DNA from 4 places in the Shewanella sp. YLB-07 genome. Region 2 is predicted to be linked to each of the others. Evidence: predicted binding sites of a transcription regulator. Region 2 holds the regulator's gene; each other region holds the start of a gene.

Evidence for each region. Region 2 encodes sigma-54, which starts transcription at its own class of promoters, with help from an activator protein. Its sites were predicted from a motif close to GTTGGCACGNNNNTNGNNT; they were not measured.
Region 1: a site for sigma-54 is predicted at 2,956-2,974, ahead of FS373_RS04100 (P-II family nitrogen regulator). Genes of this name have one in related genera too.
Region 3: a site for sigma-54 is predicted at 3,258-3,276, ahead of FS373_RS20795 (flagellar assembly protein T N-terminal domain-containing protein). Genes of this name have one in related genera too.
Region 4: a site for sigma-54 is predicted at 5,998-6,016, ahead of FS373_RS00075 (P-II family nitrogen regulator). Genes of this name have one in related genera too.

The regions. Positions count from the first base shown of each region.
Region 1 is NZ_VOQB01000002.1:11,111-18,623, reverse strand. Features, by position in the region: gene FS373_RS04110 (TonB-dependent receptor) at 1-959, opposite strand, end outside; gene FS373_RS04105 (LacI family DNA-binding transcriptional regulator) at 1,393-2,406, shown strand; gene FS373_RS04100 (P-II family nitrogen regulator) at 2,516-2,854, opposite strand; gene FS373_RS04095 (GspH/FimT family pseudopilin) at 3,111-3,620, shown strand; gene FS373_RS04090 (GspH/FimT family pseudopilin) at 3,783-4,289, shown strand; gene FS373_RS04085 (TapY2 family type IVa secretion system protein) at 4,292-4,609, opposite strand; gene FS373_RS04080 (type IV pilin protein) at 4,606-4,995, opposite strand; gene FS373_RS04075 (pilus assembly protein) at 5,024-7,513, opposite strand, start outside.
Region 2 is NZ_VOQB01000011.1:106,028-113,540, reverse strand. Features, by position in the region: gene kdsC (3-deoxy-manno-octulosonate-8-phosphatase KdsC) at 1-378, shown strand, start outside; gene lptC (LPS export ABC transporter periplasmic protein LptC) at 375-932, shown strand; gene lptA (lipopolysaccharide transport periplasmic protein LptA) at 1,044-1,688, shown strand; gene lptB (LPS export ABC transporter ATP-binding protein) at 1,685-2,416, shown strand; gene FS373_RS21745 (RNA polymerase factor sigma-54) at 2,570-4,054, shown strand; gene hpf (ribosome hibernation promoting factor) at 4,269-4,556, shown strand; gene ptsN (PTS IIA-like nitrogen regulatory protein PtsN) at 4,559-5,002, shown strand; gene rapZ (RNase adapter RapZ) at 4,999-5,847, shown strand; gene FS373_RS21725 (HPr family phosphocarrier protein) at 5,840-6,115, shown strand; gene mgtE (magnesium transporter) at 6,215-7,513, shown strand, end outside.
Region 3 is NZ_VOQB01000010.1:161,954-169,466, reverse strand. Features, by position in the region: gene FS373_RS20810 (hypothetical protein) at 141-398, opposite strand; gene FS373_RS20805 (motility associated factor glycosyltransferase family protein) at 395-1,690, opposite strand; tRNA gene FS373_RS20800 (tRNA-Arg) at 1,741-1,816, opposite strand; gene FS373_RS20795 (flagellar assembly protein T N-terminal domain-containing protein) at 1,925-3,085, opposite strand; gene FS373_RS20790 (FlgO family outer membrane protein) at 3,603-4,232, shown strand; gene FS373_RS20785 (LPP20 family lipoprotein) at 4,229-4,675, shown strand; gene FS373_RS20780 (flagella synthesis protein FlgN) at 5,054-5,479, opposite strand; gene flgM (flagellar biosynthesis anti-sigma factor FlgM) at 5,484-5,807, opposite strand; gene flgA (flagellar basal body P-ring formation chaperone FlgA) at 5,892-6,596, opposite strand; gene FS373_RS20765 (chemotaxis protein CheV) at 6,819-7,513, shown strand, end outside.
Region 4 is NZ_VOQB01000001.1:9,633-17,145, forward strand. Features, by position in the region: gene FS373_RS00045 (pilus assembly PilX family protein) at 2-433, shown strand; gene FS373_RS00050 (pilus assembly protein) at 436-3,948, shown strand; gene FS373_RS00055 (type IV pilin protein) at 3,977-4,366, shown strand; gene FS373_RS00060 (TapY2 family type IVa secretion system protein) at 4,363-4,680, shown strand; gene FS373_RS00065 (GspH/FimT family pseudopilin) at 4,683-5,189, opposite strand; gene FS373_RS00070 (GspH/FimT family pseudopilin) at 5,352-5,861, opposite strand; gene FS373_RS00075 (P-II family nitrogen regulator) at 6,118-6,456, shown strand; gene FS373_RS00080 (LacI family DNA-binding transcriptional regulator) at 6,566-7,513, opposite strand, start outside.

The DNA.
Region 1 (7,513 bases), on a different contig from region 2:
AGACCACAACCGCCTAACCAGGTTGTGTCATCCCACGCACCAGAACCAGGGGCACCAGACCAAGATGTATCACCTTGAGTAAGCCAAAGTGCATAGTTGGTGTTATTTGCTTCCATCTGCATATCTATAGCGTTGAAAACAAAGTTTAGCGAATCTGTTGGAGCATATTGGAAAGTAGCAGTAAGAGCCGAGCGTTTACGCTCTTGCTCAAATGCAACGGGACCTGCTCCCCACTCCCAAAAAGCTTCGTTACCCTGGCGCTGTAAGCTACGATCTTGCAAAACACCTGAAACTAAAACACCAAATGTTTCATCATCATTTTTCCAAGAACCCAAAGCTGAAAACTGGGGGTCTACCGTATCTGAGTCACTCTGGTATTGACCTTCGGCGGAAGCATAAAAAGTTAGAGAGTCCATATCAAGCGGTTTACGAGTATTAATAATTACCGTACCACCGATACCACCTTCGGCTAGATCAGCTTGAGATGATTTATAAACTTCTATATCGCCAACAAGCTCAGAAGGGAGTAGCTCATAGTTAAATGAACGCTTCGCAGGCTCTAATACAAACCAACCTGTTGACGCAACATTCTGACCATTAAGTGTAGTTAAGGTCAGATCTTGACCAGCACCTCGTATTGAAACACCTGCACCTTCACCGAACTGACGCTGGATAGTTACACCAGGAATGCGCTGTAAAGACTCAGCAACGTTTTTATCCGGGAACTTACCGATATCTTCAGCGGTAATAGCATCAACAGTACCATCAGAGAAACGCTTGGCGTTCAAATTGGCCTGTTGCGAAGCACGAATACCACGTACTTCGATTTTTTCAATGTTGTCGTCAGCCGTTACAGCCGAATCAGCTTCTGCTGAGATTGCAGACATAGAGACTGCAGTACCGAGCAATAGCGCTATATTTGTAGCTAGTACACTTTTCTTAAAATTAGATGGTCGCATCTCGTTTCCCTTCCATAACTTTATTTTATTTTTTAGTATCCATAACCATCCCCTTAGGGAATGACAACGCTGTCATGTCTAGTACAAACATTACACAATTATTTACACCGGCGCCACAAGAAAATAACCAGAAGCGACAGAAATCGGTTCATCTGTACATTTTTTTCACAGGTGTCGACCAACTACCCATTTGTAAAACCTTTGTTGCATGCGGGGTTGAAGGATAAAAGTTGTTGTTATTAGTTATAAGAAAATTATTTTTATCAGAGATAAATTACATTTGCCGATTGCTAATTAAAGTAAAAGTTCGCACTATAGGCTGTAACAAAATGAAATAAAGTTCTTTGTAAACCTGATTATAAAAGACGTACATTCATCTTTACAAGTATTAGAACTTACCTATAACACACTGATAAAACGAGTGTTTAGTTGTATGAAAGTCACAATAAATGACGTAGCGAAGCATGCTGGTGTTTCAATTAAAACAGTTTCTCGAGTCACCAATAACGAGCCATCTGTAAAACAAGCAACCATAGATAAAGTCAATAAAGCCATTGCAGAGCTGGATTATCAACCTAATTTAGCGGCGAGAAACTTAGCAGGGACTAAGTCTTATGTCATTGGTTTTATCTATGATAATCCCAACGCTTATTATGTTATTGATATGCAAAATGGCATCCTGTCCTCATGCAAAGCACTTGGATACGAGCTACTCATTCATCCTTGCAATGCGAAGTCTGATAACATTTGCAATGAATTGACCACTATGGTGAAGCACGCAAGACTAGCAGGATTAGTCTTGACGCCTCCGCTTTCGGAAGACCCAAAAATCCTCCAAGCCTTGGACGAAATTGATGCCAATTATGTGCGAATCATTGCCGGAGAGAAAATCGATAGCAACACTGGGTTAGCCGTACTTGTGAATGATAAACATGGAGCCGTTTCAATCACACAGCATCTGATTGACTTAGGTCACAAGAACATCGCCTTTTTAAGTGGTGATCAACACCACGAATCTACCAAAGCACGTTTATCTGGTTATACCCAAGCGTTAAAGGATAATAACCTGGAGCTAGATGAACAAAACATTATTGAAGGCGAATATTCTTTCGAATCAGGTGTATCCGGTGCAAAGATTTTACTCAACAGGGTAAACAAACCTACCGCTATCGTTGCTTGTAACGATGAAATAGCCGCTGGAGCTTTATTTGCCGCACGCTTAGAAGGATTGGATATCCCTAAGGATATCTCTATCGTTGGTTTCGAAGATAGTCCGTTCTCTAGACAGACCTGGCCAAAACTGACGACAGTACATCAACCGAATCAAAAAATAGCCCAGATGGCGACTGAACTCTTAATTGCGAAAAGACGCTCGCAAAAGTCTGCACAGGCGAAGATATTCATACCAGAGCCAGTGATTAGAGACTCATCTTCGAAAGCGACATAGATTTTAGTCGCTAAAATATTAATTCCAATCGGAATAAGATCAAAAACGGCGTTGAAGGAAGCTCTTCAACGCCGTTTTTATAAATATCTACCAATGCTTATAAAGAGAGTTATACCGCCTCTTCGTTCTCTTCACCAGTACGGATCCTAATCACACGTTCAATCTCAGTGACAAAAATCTTACCATCACCAATCTTTCCTGTACGCGCCGTATCCACTATGACTTCAATGGCTCGGTCTAGCTGCTCATCTTGGATCACTAGCTCTATTTTAACCTTAGGTAAAAAGTCCACCATGTACTCGGCACCGCGATACAGTTCGGTGTGCCCTTTCTGTCGGCCAAAGCCTTTGACTTCAAGAACGGTCATGCCGGTAATGCCGATCTCAGCGAGAGATTCACGAACATCGTCCAGCTTAAATGGCTTAATAATTGCCTCGACCTTTTTCATCAAATGCTCCTTATAGGGTAGAAATTGCTTATCTGTATTATTGATCCAGCTTATCACGAGCTTGGAACTCACTAAAGTTAATATACCAATCAATCTCATGGAAGCAATTTCCTTTCCACTAAACAATAAAATTGCCTTACCATTTCTTCTAACCTAACTATACTTTCACTATTGGCCATAGATTTTATGTGATTGCAGGACGCAACACGGGCCTTTTAAAAGCAAATGTATCGAACTTATATTCAAAGGACTGAATATGAAAAAAAATAATGGTTTTACACTCGTCGAACTCATGACCACTCTAGTGATATCTACAACCTTAATCAGTATTGCAGTTCCAAACTTCAACTCCCTTTATGCACACTATCGAGCAGACTCATCCATTCGAGTCATTCAACAGACACTCCAAATGGCACGCAATAGCGCCATCAGTTACGGCGTACGCGTCACGGTTTGTCCCATAATAGAAAACCAGTGTAGCGACGACTGGACGATTGGCATTACCGTTTTCATTGACTCTGGAGCCAGTAATGTCATAGATGGTCAAGATGAAGTCCTGATGAAAACCGCCAGTTTCTACCATGAGGATTTTGTCACTTATAACCGTAGCGCCATCAGATTTCAAGCCGATGGCCTAGCTTCTGGCACCAACGGTACCTTAAAATATTGCCCATCGTCGACAAGAAGTGAATACTCGAAAGCAGTAATCATTAACCAATCAGGGAGAATCCGCTTCTCGAAAGCCGCTATCATCGAGTGCAGGTAATGGCTAAGTAGCAATAAAGTTTTAAGTAATAATACAAACAAACTGAAACAGTCAAAATACCCTTTGCAGCCAATATATTGGCTTTAAATAGTTGTTTTTTCGTGCTGTAAATAGACCTGTTCTCGCTTATACTTAATACTGTAATTGAGAGGAGAGAAAGTTATGCGACCGATACAAAATGGATTTACTTTAATTGAACTTATGGTGACACTCGTGGTTGCTATGCTCTTAGTCGGTGTCGGCGCGCCCTCCTTAAAAGCTATGTATGAAGGCTATCGAACTGATAGCCAAATACGTAAGGTTAATCAATCTTTACAGTTTGCGCGAAGCCACGCCGTTAGCTACGGCTCTAGAGTGACCATGTGCCCAATAGTATCAGGAAGCTGTAACGCAGACTGGAGTAAAGGGTTCAAAATATTTCTCGATAACGGCGCCCCAAATCAAATCGATGGCAACGACGAGGTGTTGACCGTAGTAGGTCCTTTTAATTCTAGCGATTTTGTTTCATTTGCCCCCAGCGCAATAAATTTCACTACCGATGGACTCACCAGTGCAGGCTTATTTATCTACTGTCCCGGTAGTAAGGTGAGTGATGAAACTATGGGTCTGCAAATTAATGCCTCTGGAACAGCAAGATTTAGCACAGCAACCAACCTAAACTGTAACTAAGCCTATCTTGCCGTCTCTTCATCTAGCTTTTGAGCTGCGCCTAATGTAAATGAAGCATCAAGCTCTACACACTCTTCAACGTCCTTGATATAAATACGCTTACCCGGGAGCTTTCTTGACGGCAATTTGGCCATGTTCCTTGTGAAATTCTTTACCTCCCATCTATAGAAAGCAATTTCATAACCCTTAGTCGTCTTCAAATAGCACTTATATTCAAGTTTTTCAGCTTTTTTATCATCCGCATTAACAGATGACGAGTTAACTAATAGTGCAAATGCAATAAAAGAAAATATTAAATATGTTAACTGTGACTTATTCATTCCCAACACTCCGCAGGTGACTTTTCTCCGATATCATTAATCTGAATAGTGATACATGCGCTATCTCGACTAGCCTGCTTCCCTTGAGCCGTTGCTACGACGATAAAGCTAGTCGTTCCTGTTGAATCTACGCTATATAATCCACTATCAATAACATAGGGATCTGCACCTAGGTTTAGATCATTCATATCTGTAGCATATTGCCTGTTATCCAGATAAAACTGCTCTTGTAGGTTGGCGACTCGCATTACCGCGGCTAAACCATCGGCTCGGCCTCCCTTAGCGACAAAGTCTGTATAAGTTGGATAGATCACAGCGGCTAAAATCCCCATAATAGCCACTGCAATCATCAACTCAATTAAACTAAAACCTTTAATTTTATTCATCCGATTTTCACTCATCATATTGCAATCATTACTCGTTAATATGGTAATAAATACGGTTCACACCTAACCCACCACCCACGCATTTTTCATCACCTGGAGGGCAACCATCACCGCCACCACCACCACCACCGTCAGCTTTTTTCATCTCATCACCGGCTGCACCGATGCCAATCAGGTACATATAGGAATCTCCATTTCCGTTCGGAGGAATAACCAATTGAGGGGTATCCGGCACTCTCTCTCCCATTTCAAGATATTCATGAGTATAGGAACGAGTCCCCTTATGAAGATCAAACCCATAAAGTCGTCCTACACCAGAGACTAGGCATTGAGTACTCGAAGCCGTGTCCCCGGGAACATATGAAGTAAAGAAAACTCGGCCTTCAATGATTGAAGCACCAGCCAGACTCTTCTCACCAACACCACCAAAACCATAATACCAGCCTCGCTTTAAACCGAAGCTGATATTATCAGCATCAGAGGAAGGGGCTGCTGATGTCACATTATAAAGATTAGCTAAAGTCAGTGTTTCCGGTACTTCATTACCGGGTGCCCCGTTGAATGAGCGGGATATGACATGTCGGTCCTGAAGCATGTAGAACATATCTGAGCGCGAAGTATCTGTCGGATGAGGCCTATGACCAGTGCCAACGACTACCGCATCATAAGCGACATTCTGATATGTTTTAGTTTTAGTCGTGGTTTCGCCAATAGTCACATCAACTTCAGACAGATTGGTGAATACCGTTTGTGCCACTGCAGGTTCTGAAAAAAATCGTCTATCAGAGGCTAAAGTTCCACCGCCAAGGTCGGCAAACTTAAATACTGTCCATGGATTAGTCGAGTCTTTAGGGCTGCCGCTAGGCAGATCCATACGCCAAACATTACCACCTGTATCGGTCGCATATATTCTGTCGGTTAATCGGTCACCATTGGCATCTAACACAGCGACAGAGTTAGGGATACTGTCGCTAATCCCAGGCATCTGGGTCATTTTGGTGTCTGAAGTAGGTCCAAAAGCGTGTACTAACACTCCTGTTTTAGCATCGACAATAAATACACCGCGACCTTGCGCATCAGGTAAACCGACAGCAGCAGGATCTTTTGATGAAGGAGAATAACCTGCACCAAAAATAAGTACAGGTGAAGCAGTTTCCGGATCGGTATTACCTATTGGCCAGCCTGGGATAAGGGTAATAACAGGTTCTGACCAAGTTTGACCAAGCTCACTCATGCCTGCACTATCTGAATCAATTTTCCACATATAACTAGGAGAATCAGGACTAGTAATATCGATAGCATAGTAAGACTTGCCTCCACGGCGCATCCCTGTAAATACCCAAGCCTTCTCTATTCCGCCTGAGCCCGTTTTCACATAGGCCACTGGAGGGCTATCCATCCCATAGACTGAGTGTACTCCGGTGGGAACATTCGCTCGTAATTCGACTAAATTAGGTAACAACTCATAGGGCATAAATGCCCATGACTCAGCGACTGAATCTCCCGAGTCCTTAAACATATGTAAGAAGCCATGATTTGTCCCCACCAATATTCGCAGGTCAGGTGATGATGAGCTTCCGAAGTTAATGGCCAACGGCTTTGAGTGCAGCGGATCACCTAGTACATCGTCACGAATATCACTGGTGCTATTGTCGTTGTCATCATCGTCTACATCTTTACCTTTAGCCCAATCAAATAGCTTATTGAGTTCAGTGCTATTAACTCCCATATACGCAGCTAATGCACTGTCGCCGCCAGCAGCACTGGAAGCATTACTTTTTGTGAGTGATTTTAACGAGCCACCTGTACCTAAGTTACCATAAAGTGTCCTTACAGCAGCCCCCCTCAAAGTATGTGCGGCTCCGCCGACTCGGACATCATTACCATCACCTCCTCCACTAGAACCTGAGCAGACTGAATTTGGGGTCCAATATGAGCACGAGGATGCTTTAAGGTTACCGTCTGTACCTATTGCAAGGGCACCATTTTTATCGACGATATCACCACTACCTGTCACCCTAAACTTCTTGATATTGCCCATCCAACGAGGTCCTTTATTGGGCAAGAACATGGCGTAGTAAACAGAATCAAATGTTTGAGTTCTATCGAAGTTATTACTTGCAATGGAAGGTGAAGTGAAGCTCGCATTGACCTCTAAAATCTGTGAGAAAACTTGTGAGAGTGCACTTTGCAATTGAGTCGCATCCTTTGCAGCAAAGTATGCACCTCCGCCTAAGTCTGCCGTTTTCTTCAATATGGGAGCAGCGTCATCGGCACCATCACTAAATCCGATGGTAAAAGTACTAACAAATTGATCACCCTCTAAATTTGTGTTCACATCCTTGCGATTTAATATACTCGCAAGTGCAGGAAGGTAACTACCATCCTCCCTATCGGCTGAGCGATAACCAGACATATTCTTAACAAGACTATTCGCTGCCGAATCACGAGTAGGAGAACCATCGGTAACATAAACGACATAAGAGCGATTCGAACACTGAGTTTCACCAAATGGAGA
Region 2 (7,513 bases):
TCTCTACTCACCAGTGATATCCCCGTGGCGATCATCACTGGACGTAAGTCTCAGATAGTTGAAGACCGTATGACAGCACTAGGCATCAAGCATATATACCAAGGTGTAGACAACAAATTAGAGCCATATCAAGCGCTACTCTCCTTGTATGATGTGACCCCTGAGCAGGTGGCTTATATAGGCGATGATATGGTTGACCTGCCAGTCATGAAACAGGTTGGGCTTTCAGTCTGTGTCGCCGATGGTCACCCCTATGTAAAACAAGCTGCCGACTTCGTCACTAGCATCCAAGGCGGACATGGTGCCTTACGAGAGTTAACGGATCTCATACTTCTCAGCCAAAAGAAATTCGATACCGCACACGGTATGAGTATATGAATAGAGTGACTCTGGCCATCATAGCTTTCTTCGGCACGGCCTTGCTGCTTTATTGGCAGGTGCAATCCAAGAAAAGCGATGAAGAGGTGGCTATCGATGTCAGTTTAAGACCAGATTATATTGCCGATAACCTACGTAGTGTCGATTATAATGACAAGGGGTTAGTCAACAGCCGAGTCACAGCTACCCATATGGAGCACTTTGATGAGGCCAATATGACCTATTTCACTCAGCCCATATACCTAATCTATCCCGACGGAGGCCAAGCTAAATGGCGCCTTCAATCGACGATGGGGACACTCAATAAGAAATCAGGCAAAGTCGTTCTCGAGAACAATGTTATTATCGATTCCATAAGCCCTGAAGAACCGATTCAAACCATGAAAACCAGTTACTTGGAATTAGATCTCAATACCATGGTCATGACCTCAGATCGTGAGGTTTACATCACAGGTACTGATTTTATTATCCAAGGTGTGGGTTTGTTCGGTGATCTTAACGCCCAAAAAGTACAATTATTGAGTAAGGTTAAAGGGATATATGAGGTCAATTAGCTTGGCTTTGTGCTAGCCCAAAGCCATATTTTAGAAAAACAGACTCAGACCAACAATACCTATGATCCATATGTGTTGTGAACAAGACAAGTACGCCATTTGAAGGACGATATGAACAAACATAACTTAATCATCGCTGCTCTACTGTGTATCACAAGTTTTAGTGGCATGACAAAGCAAGATGATCTCATGCAAGAAGTTAAGATCTCGGCAGCGAGTCAGGAAGCCGATATCAAGAATAATCAGATGATCTTTCATGGTCCAGTGGAAGTGACTCAGGGATCGATCAAAATTTTAGCCGACGAACTCAGAGCCTCCTCTAAAGAAGATGGCGGCGGAAAAACACTTGTCGCCATCGGAAATCCCGCGACATACTCCCAGATAATGGAAGATGGACGCCCGGCTTCTGCCAGTGCCAAAGAAATTAGGTATGAGCTATCGAGCAGAACCTTAACCTTGGTAGGTAATGCCACGCTGGAGCAAGATGGTAGCCGAGTAACAGGTAATATGATTCGCTACAACATAGCTAAGCAACAGTTGATAGCAGAAAGCAAAGGCAATGATAGGGTTATCACCATTATTCAGCCAGAAAGCTATCAGGATACCAGTCAAGATAAGGCCAAAGAACAAGAGCCAGCTACGGAGCCGCTGCCGACTCAATTACCAGAAGTCGAGCCAGCTGAAACGAACAATCAAACCAGCAAGCAAGACATTATACCTACTCAGTTACCAGTCATAGGGCAGGAGAAACAATGAGCCAGATGACGCTAAAGGCAGTCAACCTTGCCAAGAGTTATAAGAATAGAGCCGTAGTTCAAGATGTCAGTATCACAGTCAAAACCGGACAGATAGTCGGTCTGTTAGGCCCTAATGGCGCGGGAAAAACCACCACTTTCTACATGATCGTAGGCTTAGTACAGAGTGATAAAGGTAGGATCTTAATCGATGATGATGATCTGACCTTAGATCCTATGCACTTGAGGGCAAGAAAAGGCATAGGTTACCTGCCTCAAGAGGCGAGCATCTTTAGGAAGTTATCGGTTAGGGATAACATAATGGCGGTACTACAGACACGTTCAGATATAGATAACAACACCCGGGAAGAACAACTCGAGAGCCTTCTGGAAGAGTTTCATATTACCCATATTCGTGACAGCCAAGGCATGGCACTCTCGGGCGGTGAACGCAGACGCGTCGAGATAGCCAGAGCCTTGGCAGCTAACCCTAAGTTTATTCTCCTCGATGAGCCCTTTGCAGGGGTGGATCCTATTTCGGTTATCGACATTAAAAAAATCATCGAGCAGCTTAAGAGTCGCGGCTTAGGTGTACTGATCACTGACCATAATGTGCGTGAAACTTTAGACGTATGTGAGCGAGCTTACATAGTCAGTCACGGAAATTTAATCGCTGAAGGTACACCCGCCGAGATCTTGGACAATAAGCAAGTACGAGCTGTGTACTTAGGTGAACAATTCAAGCTATAGTTAATCAAGAGACTCATTCTTAACGCGCATTAAGGGATGAGTATTTATCGACACTCGGCTTACTCAGCCTAAGGTCCAGGGGCTCAGAGAAACCCCAAACAAGTCAAAGCAGGCTTTCTCATTTTATAATTACAATGAAGGGAATAGCGGTAAATGAAAGCGTCACTCCAGCTTAAAATGGGTCAGCAGTTAACCATGACACCACAACTGCAGCAGGCTATACGTCTATTGCAACTATCGTCGCTGGAACTGCAACAAGAAATCCAACAAGCGTTAGACTCCAACCCCCTTCTCGAACTAGATGAAGAACAGGTTGACCCCCCAGTCAATGGTGAAGATAAGACCATAGACGCAGAAGACTTTAACGCCACGGGTGATGGCGAAGGTGATGGTCCAATCGACAGCTCTGCGGTTGAAACCTCAGAGGCAATAACCCAAGATTCCATGCCAGAAGAGCTCCCCATGGACACCACTTGGGATGAAGTCTATACCGCGTCTCCGAACTCGAGTTCTGGTGCCATGCGCGACGATGATATGCCCTTCCAAGGCGAGACCAGCGAAGGTTTGTATGAGCATCTCGAATGGCAGAAGAACCTGACACCGTTTTCTGATAATGATCTCGCCATAGCGACCGCCATCATAGATGCCATTGATGAGAGGGGCTATCTCACCCAAAGTGTTGAAGATATTCTCGAGGCCATGGGTGATCCAGAAATTGAACAGGATGAAGTTGAAGCCGTCCTCAAACGTATCCAACACTTCGATCCTATCGGCATAGCAGCCAGGGACCTCAGCGAATGTCTCTTGATTCAACTGGCACAATACGCAGATACAACCCCCCACATAGATAATGCCAGGCTCCTTATCAAAGATCATCTGGATCTGATCGCAGGACGTGATTTCCGCCAGTTAATGCGTAAGACTAAGCTTAAGGAAGATGATCTCAGAGTCGCCATTGAGTTAATCCAAACGCTTAATCCCCGCCCAGGACTCGCCATTACTCCAGGTAAAGATGAGTATGTCATCCCAGATGTCACTGTGACCAAGAAGAAAGGTCGTTGGATGGTTGAGTTAAATCCAGACAATATGCCGAAGATCAACGTCAACCAACATTATGCATCCATGGTGAAAAGTACCAAGAATCAATCAGATAGTCAGTTTATTCGTGGTCACCTGCAAGAGGCTAAGTGGTTTATCAAGAGCTTAGAGAGCCGCAACGAGACCTTACTGAAAGTCTCAAACTGCATAGTTAAATTCCAACAGGGCTTCTTCGAATTCGGTGAAGAAGCCATGAAACCTATGGTATTGAACGACATAGCCGAAGCCGTAGAGATGCACGAATCCACCATATCCCGTGTCACCACACAAAAATATATGCATACCCCGAGGGGCATATTTGAGCTGAAATACTTTTTCTCCAGCCATGTGGGGACCGATGATGGCGGCGAGTGTTCATCTACCGCCATTCGTGCTTTCATAAAGAAGCTGGTTGCAGCCGAAAATCAACAGAAACCACTCAGCGACAGTAAGATGGCTTTGCTATTAGCAGAGCAGGGAATTCAGGTCGCGAGGCGCACCATAGCTAAGTATCGTGAAGCCATGTTGATTCCACCATCGAATCAACGTAAGAGTTTATAAAGAAGGAAGTAAGGTCGTCACCTAAATAGAAAAATCTACTTAGCCACGACCTGATTAGCGCTCATGTTGAGCGCTAATCACCAGAAGCAGCCTGTAGTCGATAACCCTTAGGCTCAACTCCTGGTATAACAGGGAATTATGTTGTGAGTTAAATCCCGAAAGATTTTTCTACAACCTACCTAAGAGTTAAATTGGACACTGGAGGAGTATTTCTATGCAAATAAACCTAACTGGACACCATATAGAGATCACTACATCGCTAAGGCAATATGTCGAAGAAAAGTTCACTAAGCTTGAACGACATTTCGATCAGATCAATAATGTACACGTTATTTTAAATGTTCAGAAAATGCAGCAAAAAGCCGAAGCTAAACTCCACCTTGCCGGTGGTGAGGTTTTTGCTATGTCAGAGAACGCTGACATGTACGCCGCTATCGACTCCCTGATTGATAAGCTCGACCGTCAGGTTATTAAACACAAAGAGAAGCTAACAAAGCATTAATAATGGAATTAAGCACCATCCTGCAGCCGGAATGTACAACTTGCGCCACTCCGGGCAGTAAGAAAAAGGTACTGGAACTCATCAGCGATCTTGCCGCTGTCCAGTACCCAACCCTATCTTCACAAGAGATTTTTGAAAGTCTCTTGGCGAGGGAAAAAATGGGAAGCACAGGTATAGGTAATGGTATTGCGATTCCTCATGGTAGGTTGAGCAATATAAGTCAACCGGTTGCTGTATTAATCAAGTGCGAAGAGCCTATCTCCTTCGACGCCATTGATAAGCAACCTGTAGATATACTATTTGCACTTTTAGTCCCTGCGGATCAATGTGAGCAGCACTTGAGTACTCTGTCATCCATGGCTGAGAAACTCAATAACAAGCATATTGTGAAACAGTTACGAAAAACTCAAGATGAGTCAGAACTCTATCAGGTGATAACACAATGAAACTGGTGATGGTGTCCGGTCGTTCCGGTTCGGGAAAATCTGTCGTACTCAGGGTCTTAGAAGATCTTGGCTACTACTGTGTCGATAACCTTCCTCTGCCACTAATGGATACCTTGCTCGAACAACTCAAAGGCAGTACAGAACTCGTAGCCATTAGTGTCGACGTGCGTAATATATCAGAGCAAGACAAAGAGCTAGAGAAGCAGTTTGCTAACCTCCCCGAAGGCACAGAATTACTCAGTTTCTTCTTGAACTCGAGCGATGAGGTACTGCTGAAACGTTACAGTGAAACCCGAAGATTACACCCACTATCCCGCACTAAGACGTCTCTTAAAGAGGCGATAGAGCATGAAAGAGAACTGCTCGAACCCGTGTCTAAGATGGTCGATCATTACATAGACACATCAAACCTCAATATCTACGACCTGAGTGACAAGATCCGTGAAATTCTCCTAGGCAGTATCGATAAAGAGTTGGTCATTAACTTCGAATCTTTTGGCTTCAAATACGGGATGCCAGCCGAGGCAGACTTCATGTTTGACGTTCGTTTCTTGCCAAACCCCCATTGGGAACCGGAGCTAAGACCCATGACAGGGCTAGATGAGCCGGTTCAACTTTTTTTGAGCCAACAACCCACAGTCAATAAATTTATCTGGCAAATAGAAAACTTACTGGCAACCTGGTTACCTCATCTTGAAAGAAATAACCGTAGCTACCTTACCATCGCCATAGGTTGTACTGGCGGACAACATAGATCTGTTTATGTCACAGAGCAATTAGCTAAGCTATTTAGTAACAGTAAGCATAAGATTCAGGCGCGTCATCGCGAATTGAGTAATGACTAAATTAGAACGCCAGGTCACCATATGTAATAAACTCGGCCTCCATGCCCGAGCCGCAACTAAACTCGCCATCCTGGCGTCCGAGTTTGACGCCGAGATAACCATAGTGCAGGGAAAGAAGGAGGCCTCTGCTGCCAGTGTGTTAGGCTTATTGATGCTAGAAACTGGCATGGGAAAAACCATCACACTGCTCGGTGAAGGTCAGGATGCCGATGCTGCGCTAGATGCAATATGTGCACTTGTCGATGCAAAATTCGATGAAGCAAGTTAACCCTAACCTTTTACTCTCACTATATTCGCCCTTTCTTTTACAAATTAGCTAACCCTAATCTAAAGCAAACTATCAAACACAACCAAAGGAGGGTCCACTATGCCGAAAGAAGTGCTAGACAGTGAAACAACCGATCAACGTCTAAATCAGCTTACCCAAGCCCTTGGTAATGGTATGTTTGTTCATGTCAGAAACATGCTCCATGATATGGCAGCATCGGATGTGGCCTTTATTTTAGAATCATCTCCGCCAAGAACGCGTCAGGTCTTATGGCAACTTATCGATCTGGATCATACCGGGGAGATCTTAGACGAGTTAGGGGAGGAACTAAAAGATAGCCTCATCAAACAGATGACACCAGAGCGAGTCGCGAAAGCCGCGGAAGGCATGGATACCGACGATCTTGCCTATATCCTGCGTAGTTTGCCCGACAGTGTCTTCAATAAAGTACTCCAGTCCATGAGCAGCCAAGATAGGACGAGAGTCGAGCAGGCGCTATCTTACCCGGACGACACCGCTGGCAGTATCATGAATACCGATACCGTCACCCTACGTCCCGACGTCAACATAGATGTGATACTGCGTTACCTTAGAATTCGTGGAAAGCTACCGGAAGCGACTGACACCCTCTATGTCGTCGATAAACGTGATAATTTACTCGGCGGTGTGCGGATTTCAGATCTGCTCACCTGCAACCCGGACGCATCAGTCAGAGACATTATGGCCTCGGATCTAGAAGGTATTCCTGTTGGCATGAATGACAGCGAAGTCGCACAACTATTTGAACGACACGATTGGATCTCGGCACCTGTTATCGGCGAAGATAATCAGCTGCTTGGCAGGATCACCATAGATGATGTCGTCGATATCATCAGGGAAGATGCCGAGCACTCCATGATGGGCATGGCGGGTATGGATGAAGATAGCGATACCTTTGGCCCGGTCTTAAAGAGTACTTTACAGCGCTCTCTATGGCTGACCATCAACCTATTTGCCGCGCTCTTGGCAGCGTCTGTCAGTAATATGTTTGAAGGCACGCTGGAGCAATTTGCCACCATAGCGATTCTTATGACCATAGTGCCGAGCATGGGAGGCGTCGCCGGTAATCAGACCTTAGCCCTGGTGATTCGAGGAATTGCACTGGGCCAGATAGGACAGAGTAACTCTCGTTGGCTGATAGGCAAGGAGTTGGCCATCGGTTTCCTCAATGGCTTGTTATGGTCAGTATTGGTATTCGCAGCCGTGTGGCTCTGGAAAGGTGATATAGCCTTAGGTGCACTCATAGGCGGAGCCATGCTAATCAATATGACAGTGGCAGGGTTTGCCGGTGCAAGTATTCCATTACTACTTAAAAAAATGAACATCGACCCGGCCCTCGCCGGTGGCATGGTGTTAACC
Region 3 (7,513 bases), on a different contig from region 2:
CTTATCTAAGCAAGATCTCTATATAAAAAGCTTTCAGCTTCCTAGGCTAATCTAAATCGGTAAATAGTAAAGAGCAACTCTTAACAAACGTATTTAATTTCTCGGTAATGCTGACGCCCCTGTATAAGCTATGGTACTGGCTAGCTGACAAGTAGACGTGGTAACTCATACTCTAAGTCATCGGCTAGCCCAAGCCAGTCATGTCGCTCTTGAGCTGCCAACATAAGAGGCACTAGTTGTATTACTTGATTAGCTTGTTGCAGCGTAGGAAGCATCGGCTCTAGGTGGTCGATACACTCTCGTAATCGCTGGGAGCCTTCAGCTTCCTGCCCTAAGCGAAATCTATGGGCTGTTTCAATTAACTTTTCTATTAGTGTGTTTACTGTACAGTTACTCAAACTTTACACTCCCTATATTGAGCACCGTTAATACGAGCTCCGTCTAGACTTGATTGATAGAATTTTACCTGTGGTTTTAAGCGAATATAGTGCTCTAAACTTCGAAGGTATGCTCTAAAGTTGAGATCGGTGGCTACTTTGTCACCATGGCCATTTATCACCCAGTGTTTCGCTTCGGAGGCCTTTGGTCCAAGTAAGCCATCTTCCCAAAAAGCATGAGTTTTATTATTTGGATAACTAAAATCGCAACCGAAGAGAGTAATTTCCCAACTATTGAGAAAGGCCGCGAGATCAACAGCCGGGTGAATAACACTACCGTTAGTGAATAGCCTTAACTTGGGATGTTTTGCGTCCAACTCATCATAAAGTGTCGCTTTAGAGTAGGCATTGAACCTAGGCCCTGTCCAATGCTCTATAACACTTGAAGGTACTCTTGGGAAGTATACGAGTGTCACTGAGTCAGGTATCTCCTCTGGTAGGTGGGACAGAGTAATATTAGGGTCGATGCTAACTAATATATCGGGAATAATACTTTGGCTTGATAGCGCTTTAAATGCAGTATCTACCGCTATCATTAATGGCCGCTTTCCAATAGGGAGTGCTCTTTGTACTCTCAAATAGTCATAATGATCTTCTAGAGTAGGTCCTGCTCCAATGACTAAGGTGTTATGTTGGGTATGAGTCAGTCTTAATGTCGATGCATCAGGATCTAGTTCTAAATACTTTATATTTTCATTGAAGCGTTCAATCAGTTGAGGATCATCAACCTGATGTTGTTTGTTGGCATACTCACGGTTATTTTCCAGTACTAATAAATCTCTTAATATCGCATTCTCATTGTCAGCAAGAAGAAGATCTGGAGTTATTGAAATAAATGATTCGGCTATTTGATGTTGATTGGGGATCTCTATAATCGTTATGCGTCTGTCAGTTAGCCATTCCCGTTGGTCTGTGTAAGAGAGTAACAGAGCAAATAGACCTAGATTGAGCGGACAGACAGTAATGTTTGTTATCAGCTTACTATCAGTCAATAAACTGGGGACATCCCCCATTCCTATGCCATAAACGGTAACTTGTTTACAGTCTAACGGGAGCTGACTTATAAAGAGTTGGGCTTCGGACATTCGATTGTGGCGGCTGCTTAATTGGATGCCATTAACGCTGATAGTTTGATTGCTACCAGTGACAAGATTGGCATCGAGATCGTCAAAAGATTGAAACTTTAATGCTGAAGCAAGCACAGGCCAGCGCTGCTGGATAATTTGAAGATTTGTCGAAAATAGTTCAGTCATTGATTCTATCCTTGAAAGTATTACTCATCACAAGATATTAGATCACTAACTGGTCTCCCCACAGGGACTCGAACCCCGATCGATCGCTTAGGAGGCGACTGCTCTATCCTGTTGAGCTATAAGGAGACGCCTGTGATTATACTGGTTTTCGCCTCAATGAAAAGAGGGGATGAAAAGCTAATGAGTTCAGTTGCTTGTTTATCATGCGATTTAAGTCAATAACTCAGGTTTTAGCTACATTTTGATCGCAAGGTCATTAATTTGGACGTTATAAGAGGCATTCTTATCGATTAAAATCGCCGTCGCTGTTTTTTCAGTGACTTGATCGATTTTTATTTCCGCACGGCTTTTCCCTGCAATGGCGCGCATTTTATCGAAACGGTCGTTGATGTTTTGTTGCAGTATTAACTGAAACTTATCGCCGACTCGGATGCCGTGGCGTCGACCTAGGTTTAAAATGACTCTGTCATGCTGTCTGGCGACGACTTGTCCTAATACCGGTCGGCAACTCAATGTGCTATCTATGTCTTCAACTACATTGGCTAATACCTTATCGATACTCTTGCCGTAGGCTGAAGCCCAGAATCTTTGGTGATTCGAGGGGACGGTTTCTTGGCGTTCAAACTCCCAGGGAGAGGAGGTGGTGTAAGAATCGCTCCAAATCTGTTCTCCACTGATGCCATGGTATAAGGAAAGCCTGATGCGGAATTGGCGAATGGGATCACTATGCCATAGCCCCAGCATTTGGCTTTCGGCGGGATCGGTCGATATATCGAGAATCTCAGGCAGGAGTACGTATTGGCTATCGGTGATTTCGCTGAGCCAACTGGGTAGACGATAGCCACGGATATCGACGAGTTCTTGTTCAACATCTAAGCGCTCGTTGGCATGGATATGAACAAAGCTGGTCAGTGACTGAGCTTCTAGTGCATCACCGAGTCGCTGGGATAGGTCTTTCTCAAACAATCCGATATTGCCGTAGCGTAATTGAGCCCTGTCCTGAATTAAAAACTGAGGAACCAGTATTGCGGCTTTTAGCTGTTGGCTATCACATTGTGAGCCTTGTGATTGCATAACATCGACTCGGAGCATGACAGTTAGTTTTTCGCCGTCAATGAGCTCGTTGACTAATTCGACTCTGCTGGCTTGGGCTTGGTTTGTTAGCGAAAAACTGTCTTGAACGAGTTGTCCGTTACGGACTCTTTGGGTGCTGGTGAAATTGGCACCATTTTTGAGTGTGGCATAGGTCAGTGCCTGTTCTATTGCATCTTCCCTGGCTTTGCTTATGTTACCGTTGATAATATTTGCCTGGCCTTTGACCACAACCCATGCGGCATCGGCGGTTGAGGAAAAAGCGATTAAAAAGAGCCAAATTATTACAGCGATAATTTTCATGTAAGATGTCCACGTCTAAATCTATGATGGCATTTTCAAGCACACAATGGGCGTCAATAATGGGCTTTAATATTGAGGCCTGACACTATTAGCGTCGCATTTCTGACACTTGGTTAGCTCAAACTGTCTATTATCATGCTTGTAGCAAGGATTAAGACACTATTGATAAACCAAGCAATTAATATGCCATTATCCTGTCTAGAGTTTATGTCAAGAACATGTTCAAGAGCTGGTGTCGCTCATCTCTTGCTTTGTGAGTAATAACTTAGCTTAAGCTTTGTATTATTGAGCCGATAAACACCTAATAGGCAAAACAAATCTCTACTTATATTCTATATTTTGACCAAGGTGGCTTAATATTTGCTTTAAATCTTATGAAGCGTCATCGATTAACCCGAACAGTCTCATGGCACATAGGTAAATTCAGTGTCGGCAGACTTGGGTGATATTACAGCTTTGAAATAGTCAGAGACTTGAGTTAGATAATTGATATTGAGTGTTTATCCAGGAATTAAGTATGCGTAAAGCACTAGTGTTTACAGCAGCGTTACTCTTGAGTGCGTGTGCGAATAGCGGTGAAGGCCTGTCAAAAGATAACCTTAGTCAAGGCAATCAATTGCCGTCGACATCGGCCATCAACCACTTGTCTGAGCAAATTGTCAGTGAGTTGGTTGAGCAGAATGATGAGCTCGGGAGTGATCAGCCTCTGCTGGTAGCAACGCCTGTGTTACTGGAGTCTTTTAATGAGACAAATGCAGTTGGATTACAGTTGCAGCAAGGTTTAATTGCCGCCTTACATGGGCGTAAGTTTAATCTGGTAGATATCAATGTCGGCGATAACATCAGGGTTACCCCCAATGGGGACTTCCTATTGACTCGTGATTGGAAGCAACTCCCTTCTGGGATCGCCGTTGAGCATGTTCTTGTGTCGACGATGAGTATCAATACCAGAGGACTCGTGGTTAATTCCAGGATAGTGAACATAACCAATAATCGAGTGGTTTCGGCGTCACAGGGAGCATTTAATATCAACGAATTACCTGGGTACCTGAAAAAATCTGAGAAGATCACCTCAAGAGATGGTCTGTTATATAGAGATCCCGTCGGCGGATTGCAGCAAGTTCAAGTTATAGGTGGTGCACAATGAAAACATGGATAATCTTATCTTTACTGTTTATCTCAGGCTGTGCGTCACAGGACAGGTACATAGAGTGGGAAACTCAGGCTCCCGAAAGTTTTCCTAAATTAACGGCGATAGGCTATGCGCCATTAGACACTCAGCCAGCCCAGTCTCAGGCGCAAAAAGTGGTGATGGCGATGCAAGCCTCGAAGATTGCCGCATACAGAGAGTTAGCCGAACAGGTTTTTGGCCAACAGTTGTCAGCAAGCAGCAGTGTCAATGATTGGATGTTATCAAACGATAGCATTCAAGCATCTGTATCTGGTGTGATACGCGGCGCTAAAGTGGTGAAGAGTTATCCTGCCGGGGATCATTATGTGACCGAACTCGAGTTAGACTTCTCTCTAGTGTGGGCCTTGTATGAACAGCAAAATAGACCACAAAAGATAAAAGAGATCACTTACTTTTAAGCGTTAACTATTGGAGGCAGGAAAGCAGTAGGCTTGCTGTCTTTAATTTCCTTTTCGATTTCACATGACTTTCTTACCATTACTCGTTCCCTTCATGGCTTCCTGCCATTTTCTGGCACATGGCTCATGACTGTCTAGCTTAGAAAGTTCCTGTTCTGCCGAGCCGTATTTCTCTTCATAAGGTGAAGGTCTAGCTGTGTTTGGGGTCAGAGTGATGTGGGAGTGGTCTAGGTATCTCTTGGCCATTATGGGATAGGGTATATTTATCTGGCTGATAAGGCTCTTAATCGCTATCTTGAGGCTTAGTCACCGTGATGCTTAAGTTGGGGCGTTTATAGCAGAGCAGAGTGTTATGGCTGGGGAGCATCAGATGGGCTGTTAGGCTTGTATATCATTGCCCAAGGTAGATATTGTCGAGGTCTTTCCCTTGTCATTATAGGTCAAGCTAGATGCATTGCGGCTAACTTGCAGAGCCTGGGAAAAACGATTCATGCTTGCGATATTCAGTTCTATCAGGCTGGAGTTTTCACTATTCAATTGTTTACATTCATCCAGCAGCATTTTGGCCGATGCCACTCGAGCTGATAAGTGTACATCATTAATGAGTAAAGCCTTATCAACATGGAGGGATAAAGCTTCATCTTTACTTTTCAACTCATCGAGTAATCCTGCCTTGGCGCTCGCCAACGAAAGTAGAAAGTCTGCATCTTGATTGGTCAGTGCAGCTTTCTCATCTGTAATGATTACTTTAAGCTTATTAAGCAACTCGAACTGAAGTTCGACGATGTCGTTTATCTTGCTCATAAAATTACTCGTTCATTCCCTTTAGGTCATTTTCAAACTGAGCTATGTTGATAGCCAGCTTTTCTGGATCAATTTTATAGCGACCTTCTGCGATTGCCAGTTTTATTTCTTGAACTTTTTGTTCATTAATTTCTGGGAAATCAGTCATTTTTGCTTGAGTGCTCTGCAGTTGCTGTGCCTGAGAAGTCAAAGAGACTGAGTCACTCTTAGGTGGTGTACTCAGAGAGTTGACCGAGTCATCATTGGATTTTTCACTGCTTTTATTGGCAGGAGACTTTCCAATGTGAGTGTTTACTGCAGTGTTTACTTGCTTAATATCAATAGCCATATTCGGCTCCAACAATTAAAAAATAAAAGAACATAATGGTATATCGGCAGTGATACCCTGAGCTTTAATAAAAATTAAGCAAAATTACATTCTAACTTCGACCTTGCCAACATCAATGACCCTTGCGTTGACAGCTTTATTCGAATAGGTGTTCTTTATACGAATTCTATCACCTAAATTACCATCTTGCAGTGCTTCTCCGACGGTTTTTATTTCAAAGTTATCAGTACGTGCAAAAATTGAGACTGAATCTCCTTTGCAGACGAAGCAGAGATTATTACTGAATATTGGTTGATCGGGAGCCATTCTTCTTTTTACTCGGGTACCAACGACCTCGTCCAGATTGTTGAATTGCTGACCTCGTAGAAGTGTTTGCTCTACATACTTGATGACAATGTCGCTTTTAGCGATTAAATCCCCTGGGCCCAATGTTGCTCTGGCGACGACAACCGGGTAAAGAATGTCGACTCTTACGGAGATAAATATTTGCCATGGGTATTGAAGTTGTGGACTTTTACAGGTTATTTTTACTGTATTGTTGCGTTTAATGGCTCTGTTACTGGCCAATTCCGCTGTTATTGGTGGAAAACATAATGGTGGCTTAAGTCGAGTGTCTAAACTTTGCGGGGTAATATTTACTCTTGCATGCTCTGCGACATCTATTTTTTCTTCTACAGCCCCTATAGCTAATTGGGATATGGCCGATAGAGTAGGCACACTCGCAGCTTGTGTGCTTAGCGCGTGATTTGACAAGAATATCAAAGAAACGAGGACATATTTTACTTTCATAATGAATAGACTAGCTTGATGGGCTAGATTACACCTATACTTTCTTAGTGACCGAAAATTTCGCCTTTCTCTGTAATAAACTTAAGGCGCCATAAACTTGACTATAAAGGGTCAAGTTGTGAGATATTTAACACTTAAAAGTAAATAAGCAATTAGTATGCCTAGTATTCGTAAAACCATGAGTATTAGGTGACATTTAAAAGACGACAAGGCAAGCGCATTATGTCAAGTATTCTTGAGTCAGTGAACAAACGAACACAGTTAGTCGGTCAGAACCGTTTAGAGTTATTGTTATTTAAACTCAATGGTCGTCAAAGGTACGGTATTAATGTTTTTAAAGTCAAAGAGGTACTGCAATGTCCTCCTCTTACCAGCCTTCCTAAGTTAAACCCTTATGTGAAAGGGGTCGCCCATATTCGTGGTCAAACGATTTCGGTAATCGATTTGAGTGCTGCTACAGGGGGGCGTCCAGTCGATAGTATCGATAACTGTTTTATCATCATCTCTGAGTACAACAGGAGTGTTCAAGGTTTCTTGGTATGCTCGGTTGAGCGGATTATCAATATGAACTGGGAAGCCATCTTACCCCCGCCAAAGGGAGCTGGTAAGTTCTCATATCTCACGGCTGTGACTGAGATTGAAGGCGAGCTTGTAGAAATACTCGATGTGGAGAAGATTCTTGATGAGATCTCGCCGGTTAAAACTGAGATAAGTCAAGAAGTCGATGAGCAGTTGACCTTAGATAGGGAAAAACATTTCCATATTATGGTCATAGATGATTCGGCTGTAGCCCGTAAACAGATCATTAGGGCATTAGTATCATTAGGTTTGCAGATAGATACTGCCAAAGATGGCAGAGAAGCGCTGGAGAAGTTGAAAGCTATTGGCGCTGAAATGGACGATGTATCGACCGAGAT
Region 4 (7,513 bases), on a different contig from region 2:
CATGAAGAAACAAGAAGGTATGGTACTTTTTTTCTCCTTGATAATACTGATCATCATGACCGTTATTGGCGTTGCACTCGCCGTTAATTCTAGCCAGTCGATGAAGATGGCTGGTGCCGGCTCAGAACGTGTCGAAGCCATGTCTGCTGCTCAAGGAGCACAAGATAGGGTGGTAGCAAATAACCAAGGGGCAACCATGGCTAACATAGCCGGCACTATGACAGTGGTTGACGCGGCTTTAGGGGTTACTAATACTCTAAGTCCCTTAGCTGATGGAGATGTTAACTGCCAGAGAAGCACAAAAGCTAGCTCGGCGAATCTAGTAAGTTGTAGACGGATAGAGGTTTCCAGCGTTGCAACATTTGGTAAGAAAAATTTGGGGCAATTGACCGTCGTCGCTGGCGTTGAACAGGAAGTATTAACCGGGAGTTAGTTATGTGGATTAAACGTTTTCTATGTGCCGTTATCGTGGGTTTAGGCATGATATCGGGAGTGACTCATGGAGATGATACTGAACTCTATGTATTTGAGTCATCAGCACGTTCCGGTGCAAGACCGCAGGTTCTGATAATCTTCGATAATTCTGGAAGCATGGATACGAGTGAGTATACGGAGACTTTTTACGATCGCGGAGAAACCGTCAATGATTCGACAAAACTCTATTACAGTAAAGGTGGTGTTGGGGTTCCGGAAGTCGATAGTAATAACTATATTCTCCAAAGTGTAAATGGTTGTAAAACGTCAAAAGTATATCTGGAATCTTATGGTTTTTTTACCGGTTTTATTAGGGAATATGGCTTTACAGGTGAAAATGGTACCTGGACAGAGTTACCCGATGAGCTAGGCAGTATAGTTTCACATGTGGATTGCTTCGAAGATTTCGAAGATGCTGCAGCTTTACAATTCAGCAATGCTACTGGGATTTTCGATGGTTTTCCTGTAGACAGTTTAGGTTCGAAATCTTCGCCAATTCCTTATACCAATGTAACTAGCAGTTCATCATCTTCAGATAAAACCGCAGCTCTTGATAAAGCATTTCTGACAAAGTTTGGTATAGGTAAATCTGTTACTTTTTACACACAAACTTATATTGATTGGTATCACAGCACGAAAAGTAAGCGCTGGACGACTCGAATGGAAATTGCCAAGCGAGTCATGGAAGACACTGTTGTCACGACACCCAGTGTTGATTTTGGATTATCGGTATTTAATTATAATACAGGTCGAACTAGTGATGGTGGGCGCATAATCTCAGGAATACAGAGACGAAATGCAGCCAGTAAAAAGACATTAGTTGAAACGATTAATAATTTAGATGCTGATACTTGGACACCGCTTTGTGAAACCTTGTATGAGGCCTATCGTTACTTTTCTGGGGGTAAGGTTAAGTTTGCTAAAGAAGCAGGAAGTTTAAATCCAGAACGAGATAGAAGTGTCGAGGATGGTAACTATTATATCTCTCCATTTGGTGAAACTCAGTGTTCGAATCGCTCTTATGTCGTTTATGTTACCGATGGTTCTCCTACTCGTGATTCGGCAGCGAATAGTCTTGTTAAGAATATGTCTGGTTATCGCTCAGCCGATAGGGAGGATGGTAGTTACCTTCCTGCACTTGCGAGTATATTAAATCGCAAGGATGTGAACACAAATTTAGAGGGTGATCAATTTGTTAGTACTTTTACCATCGGATTTAGTGATGGTGCCGATGACGCTGCTCCCATATTGAAGAAAACGGCAGACTTAGGCGGAGGTGCATACTTTGCTGCAAAGGATGCGACTCAATTGCAAAGTGCACTCTCACAAGTTTTCTCACAGATTTTAGAGGTCAATGCGAGCTTCACTTCACCTTCCATTGCAAGTAATAACTTCGATAGAACTCAAACATTTGATTCTGTTTACTACGCCATGTTCTTGCCCAATAAAGGACCTCGTTGGATGGGCAATATCAAGAAGTTTAGGGTGACAGGTAGTGGTGATATCGTCGATAAAAATGGTGCCCTTGCAATAGGTACAGACGGTAACCTTAAAGCATCCTCGTGCTCATATTGGACCCCAAATTCAGTCTGCTCAGGTTCTAGTGGAGGAGGTGATGGTAATGATGTCCGAGTCGGCGGAGCCGCACATACTTTGAGGGGGGCTGCTGTAAGGACACTTTATGGTAACTTAGGTACAGGTGGCTCGTTAAAATCACTCACAAAAAGTAATGCTTCCAGTGCTGCTGGCGGCGACAGTGCATTAGCTGCGTATATGGGAGTTAATAGCACTGAACTCAATAAGCTATTTGATTGGGCTAAAGGTAAAGATGTAGACGATGATGACAACGACAATAGCACCAGTGATATTCGTGACGATGTACTAGGTGATCCGCTGCACTCAAAGCCGTTGGCCATTAACTTCGGAAGCTCATCATCACCTGACCTGCGAATATTGGTGGGGACAAATCATGGCTTCTTACATATGTTTAAGGACTCGGGAGATTCAGTCGCTGAGTCATGGGCATTTATGCCCTATGAGTTGTTACCTAATTTAGTCGAATTACGAGCGAATGTTCCCACCGGAGTACACTCAGTCTATGGGATGGATAGCCCTCCAGTGGCCTATGTGAAAACGGGCTCAGGCGGAATAGAGAAGGCTTGGGTATTTACAGGGATGCGCCGTGGAGGCAAGTCTTACTATGCTATCGATATTACTAGTCCTGATTCTCCTAGTTATATGTGGAAAATTGATTCAGATAGTGCAGGCATGAGTGAGCTTGGTCAAACTTGGTCAGAACCTGTTATTACCCTTATCCCAGGCTGGCCAATAGGTAATACCGATCCGGAAACTGCTTCACCTGTACTTATTTTTGGTGCAGGTTATTCTCCTTCATCAAAAGATCCTGCTGCTGTCGGTTTACCTGATGCGCAAGGTCGCGGTGTATTTATTGTCGATGCTAAAACAGGAGTGTTAGTACACGCTTTTGGACCTACTTCAGACACCAAAATGACCCAGATGCCTGGGATTAGCGACAGTATCCCTAACTCTGTCGCTGTGTTAGATGCCAATGGTGACCGATTAACCGACAGAATATATGCGACCGATACAGGTGGTAATGTTTGGCGTATGGATCTGCCTAGCGGCAGCCCTAAAGACTCGACTAATCCATGGACAGTATTTAAGTTTGCCGACCTTGGCGGTGGAACTTTAGCCTCTGATAGACGATTTTTTTCAGAACCTGCAGTGGCACAAACGGTATTCACCAATCTGTCTGAAGTTGATGTGACTATTGGCGAAACCACGACTAAAACTAAAACATATCAGAATGTCGCTTATGATGCGGTAGTCGTTGGCACTGGTCATAGGCCTCATCCGACAGATACTTCGCGCTCAGATATGTTCTACATGCTTCAGGACCGACATGTCATATCCCGCTCATTCAACGGGGCACCCGGTAATGAAGTACCGGAAACACTGACTTTAGCTAATCTTTATAATGTGACATCAGCAGCCCCTTCCTCTGATGCTGATAATATCAGCTTCGGTTTAAAGCGAGGCTGGTATTATGGTTTTGGTGGTGTTGGTGAGAAGAGTCTGGCTGGTGCTTCAATCATTGAAGGCCGAGTTTTCTTTACTTCATATGTTCCCGGGGACACGGCTTCGAGTACTCAATGCCTAGTCTCTGGTGTAGGACGACTTTATGGGTTTGATCTTCATAAGGGGACTCGTTCCTATACTCATGAATATCTTGAAATGGGAGAGAGAGTGCCGGATACCCCTCAATTGGTTATTCCTCCGAACGGAAATGGAGATTCCTATATGTACCTGATTGGCATCGGTGCAGCCGGTGATGAGATGAAAAAAGCTGACGGTGGTGGTGGTGGTGGCGGTGATGGTTGCCCTCCAGGTGATGAAAAATGCGTGGGTGGTGGGTTAGGTGTGAACCGTATTTATTACCATATTAACGAGTAATGATTGCAATATGATGAGTGAAAATCGGATGAATAAAATTAAAGGTTTTAGTTTAATTGAGTTGATGATTGCAGTGGCTATTATGGGGATTTTAGCCGCTGTGATCTATCCAACTTATACAGACTTTGTCGCTAAGGGAGGCCGAGCCGATGGTTTAGCCGCGGTAATGCGAGTCGCCAACCTACAAGAGCAGTTTTATCTGGATAACAGGCAATATGCTACAGATATGAATGATCTAAACCTAGGTGCAGATCCCTATGTTATTGATAGTGGATTATATAGCGTAGATTCAACAGGAACGACTAGCTTTATCGTCGTAGCAACGGCTCAAGGGAAGCAGGCTAGTCGAGATAGCGCATGTATCACTATTCAGATTAATGATATCGGAGAAAAGTCACCTGCGGAGTGTTGGGAATGAATAAGTCACAGTTAACATATTTAATATTTTCTTTTATTGCATTTGCACTATTAGTTAACTCGTCATCTGTTAATGCGGATGATAAAAAAGCTGAAAAACTTGAATATAAGTGCTATTTGAAGACGACTAAGGGTTATGAAATTGCTTTCTATAGATGGGAGGTAAAGAATTTCACAAGGAACATGGCCAAATTGCCGTCAAGAAAGCTCCCGGGTAAGCGTATTTATATCAAGGACGTTGAAGAGTGTGTAGAGCTTGATGCTTCATTTACATTAGGCGCAGCTCAAAAGCTAGATGAAGAGACGGCAAGATAGGCTTAGTTACAGTTTAGGTTGGTTGCTGTGCTAAATCTTGCTGTTCCAGAGGCATTAATTTGCAGACCCATAGTTTCATCACTCACCTTACTACCGGGACAGTAGATAAATAAGCCTGCACTGGTGAGTCCATCGGTAGTGAAATTTATTGCGCTGGGGGCAAATGAAACAAAATCGCTAGAATTAAAAGGACCTACTACGGTCAACACCTCGTCGTTGCCATCGATTTGATTTGGGGCGCCGTTATCGAGAAATATTTTGAACCCTTTACTCCAGTCTGCGTTACAGCTTCCTGATACTATTGGGCACATGGTCACTCTAGAGCCGTAGCTAACGGCGTGGCTTCGCGCAAACTGTAAAGATTGATTAACCTTACGTATTTGGCTATCAGTTCGATAGCCTTCATACATAGCTTTTAAGGAGGGCGCGCCGACACCGACTAAGAGCATAGCAACCACGAGTGTCACCATAAGTTCAATTAAAGTAAATCCATTTTGTATCGGTCGCATAACTTTCTCTCCTCTCAATTACAGTATTAAGTATAAGCGAGAACAGGTCTATTTACAGCACGAAAAAACAACTATTTAAAGCCAATATATTGGCTGCAAAGGGTATTTTGACTGTTTCAGTTTGTTTGTATTATTACTTAAAACTTTATTGCTACTTAGCCATTACCTGCACTCGATGATAGCGGCTTTCGAGAAGCGGATTCTCCCTGATTGGTTAATGATTACTGCTTTCGAGTATTCACTTCTTGTCGACGATGGGCAATATTTTAAGGTACCGTTGGTGCCAGAAGCTAGGCCATCGGCTTGAAATCTGATGGCGCTACGGTTATAAGTGACAAAATCCTCATGGTAGAAACTGGCGGTTTTCATCAGGACTTCATCTTGACCATCTATGACATTACTGGCTCCAGAGTCAATGAAAACGGTAATGCCAATCGTCCAGTCGTCGCTACACTGGTTTTCTATTATGGGACAAACCGTGACGCGTACGCCGTAACTGATGGCGCTATTGCGTGCCATTTGGAGTGTCTGTTGAATGACTCGAATGGATGAGTCTGCTCGATAGTGTGCATAAAGGGAGTTGAAGTTTGGAACTGCAATACTGATTAAGGTTGTAGATATCACTAGAGTGGTCATGAGTTCGACGAGTGTAAAACCATTATTTTTTTTCATATTCAGTCCTTTGAATATAAGTTCGATACATTTGCTTTTAAAAGGCCCGTGTTGCGTCCTGCAATCACATAAAATCTATGGCCAATAGTGAAAGTATAGTTAGGTTAGAAGAAATGGTAAGGCAATTTTATTGTTTAGTGGAAAGGAAATTGCTTCCATGAGATTGATTGGTATATTAACTTTAGTGAGTTCCAAGCTCGTGATAAGCTGGATCAATAATACAGATAAGCAATTTCTACCCTATAAGGAGCATTTGATGAAAAAGGTCGAGGCAATTATTAAGCCATTTAAGCTGGACGATGTTCGTGAATCTCTCGCTGAGATCGGCATTACCGGCATGACCGTTCTTGAAGTCAAAGGCTTTGGCCGACAGAAAGGGCACACCGAACTGTATCGCGGTGCCGAGTACATGGTGGACTTTTTACCTAAGGTTAAAATAGAGCTAGTGATCCAAGATGAGCAGCTAGACCGAGCCATTGAAGTCATAGTGGATACGGCGCGTACAGGAAAGATTGGTGATGGTAAGATTTTTGTCACTGAGATTGAACGTGTGATTAGGATCCGTACTGGTGAAGAGAACGAAGAGGCGGTATAACTCTCTTTATAAGCATTGGTAGATATTTATAAAAACGGCGTTGAAGAGCTTCCTTCAACGCCGTTTTTGATCTTATTCCGATTGGAATTAATATTTTAGCGACTAAAATCTATGTCGCTTTCGAAGATGAGTCTCTAATCACTGGCTCTGGTATGAATATCTTCGCCTGTGCAGACTTTTGCGAGCGTCTTTTCGCAATTAAGAGTTCAGTCGCCATCTGGGCTATTTTTTGATTCGGTTGATGTACTGTCGTCAGTTTTGGCCAGGTCTGTCTAGAGAACGGACTATCTTCGAAACCAACGATAGAGATATCCTTAGGGATATCCAATCCTTCTAAGCGTGCGGCAAATAAAGCTCCAGCGGCTATTTCATCGTTACAAGCAACGATAGCGGTAGGTTTGTTTACCCTGTTGAGTAAAATCTTTGCACCGGATACACCTGATTCGAAAGAATATTCGCCTTCAATAATGTTTTGTTCATCTAGCTCCAGGTTATTATCCTTTAACGCTTGGGTATAACCAGATAAACGTGCTTTGGTAGATTCGTGGTGTTGATCACCACTTAAAAAGGCGATGTTCTTGTGACCTAAGTCAATCAGATGCTGTGTGATTGAAACGGCTCCATGTTTATCATTCACAAGTACGGCTAACCCAGTGTTGCTATCGATTTTCTCTCCGGCAATGATTCGCACATAATTGGCATCAATTTCGTCCAAGGCTTGGAGGATTTTTGGGTCTTCCGAAAGCGGAGGCGTCAAGACTAATCCTGCTAGTCTTGCGTGCTTCACCATAGTGGTCAATTCATTGCAAATGTTATCAGACTTCGCATTGCAAGGATGAATGAGTAGCTCGTATCCAAGTGCTTTGCATGAGGACAGGATGCCATTTTGCATATCAATAACATAATAAGCGTTGGGATTATCATAGATAAAACCAATGACATAAGACTTAGTCCCTGCTAAGTTTCTCGCCGCTAAATTAGGTTGATAATCCAGCTCTGCAATGGCTTTATTGACTTTATCTATGGTTGCTTGTTTTACAGATGGCTCGTTATTGGT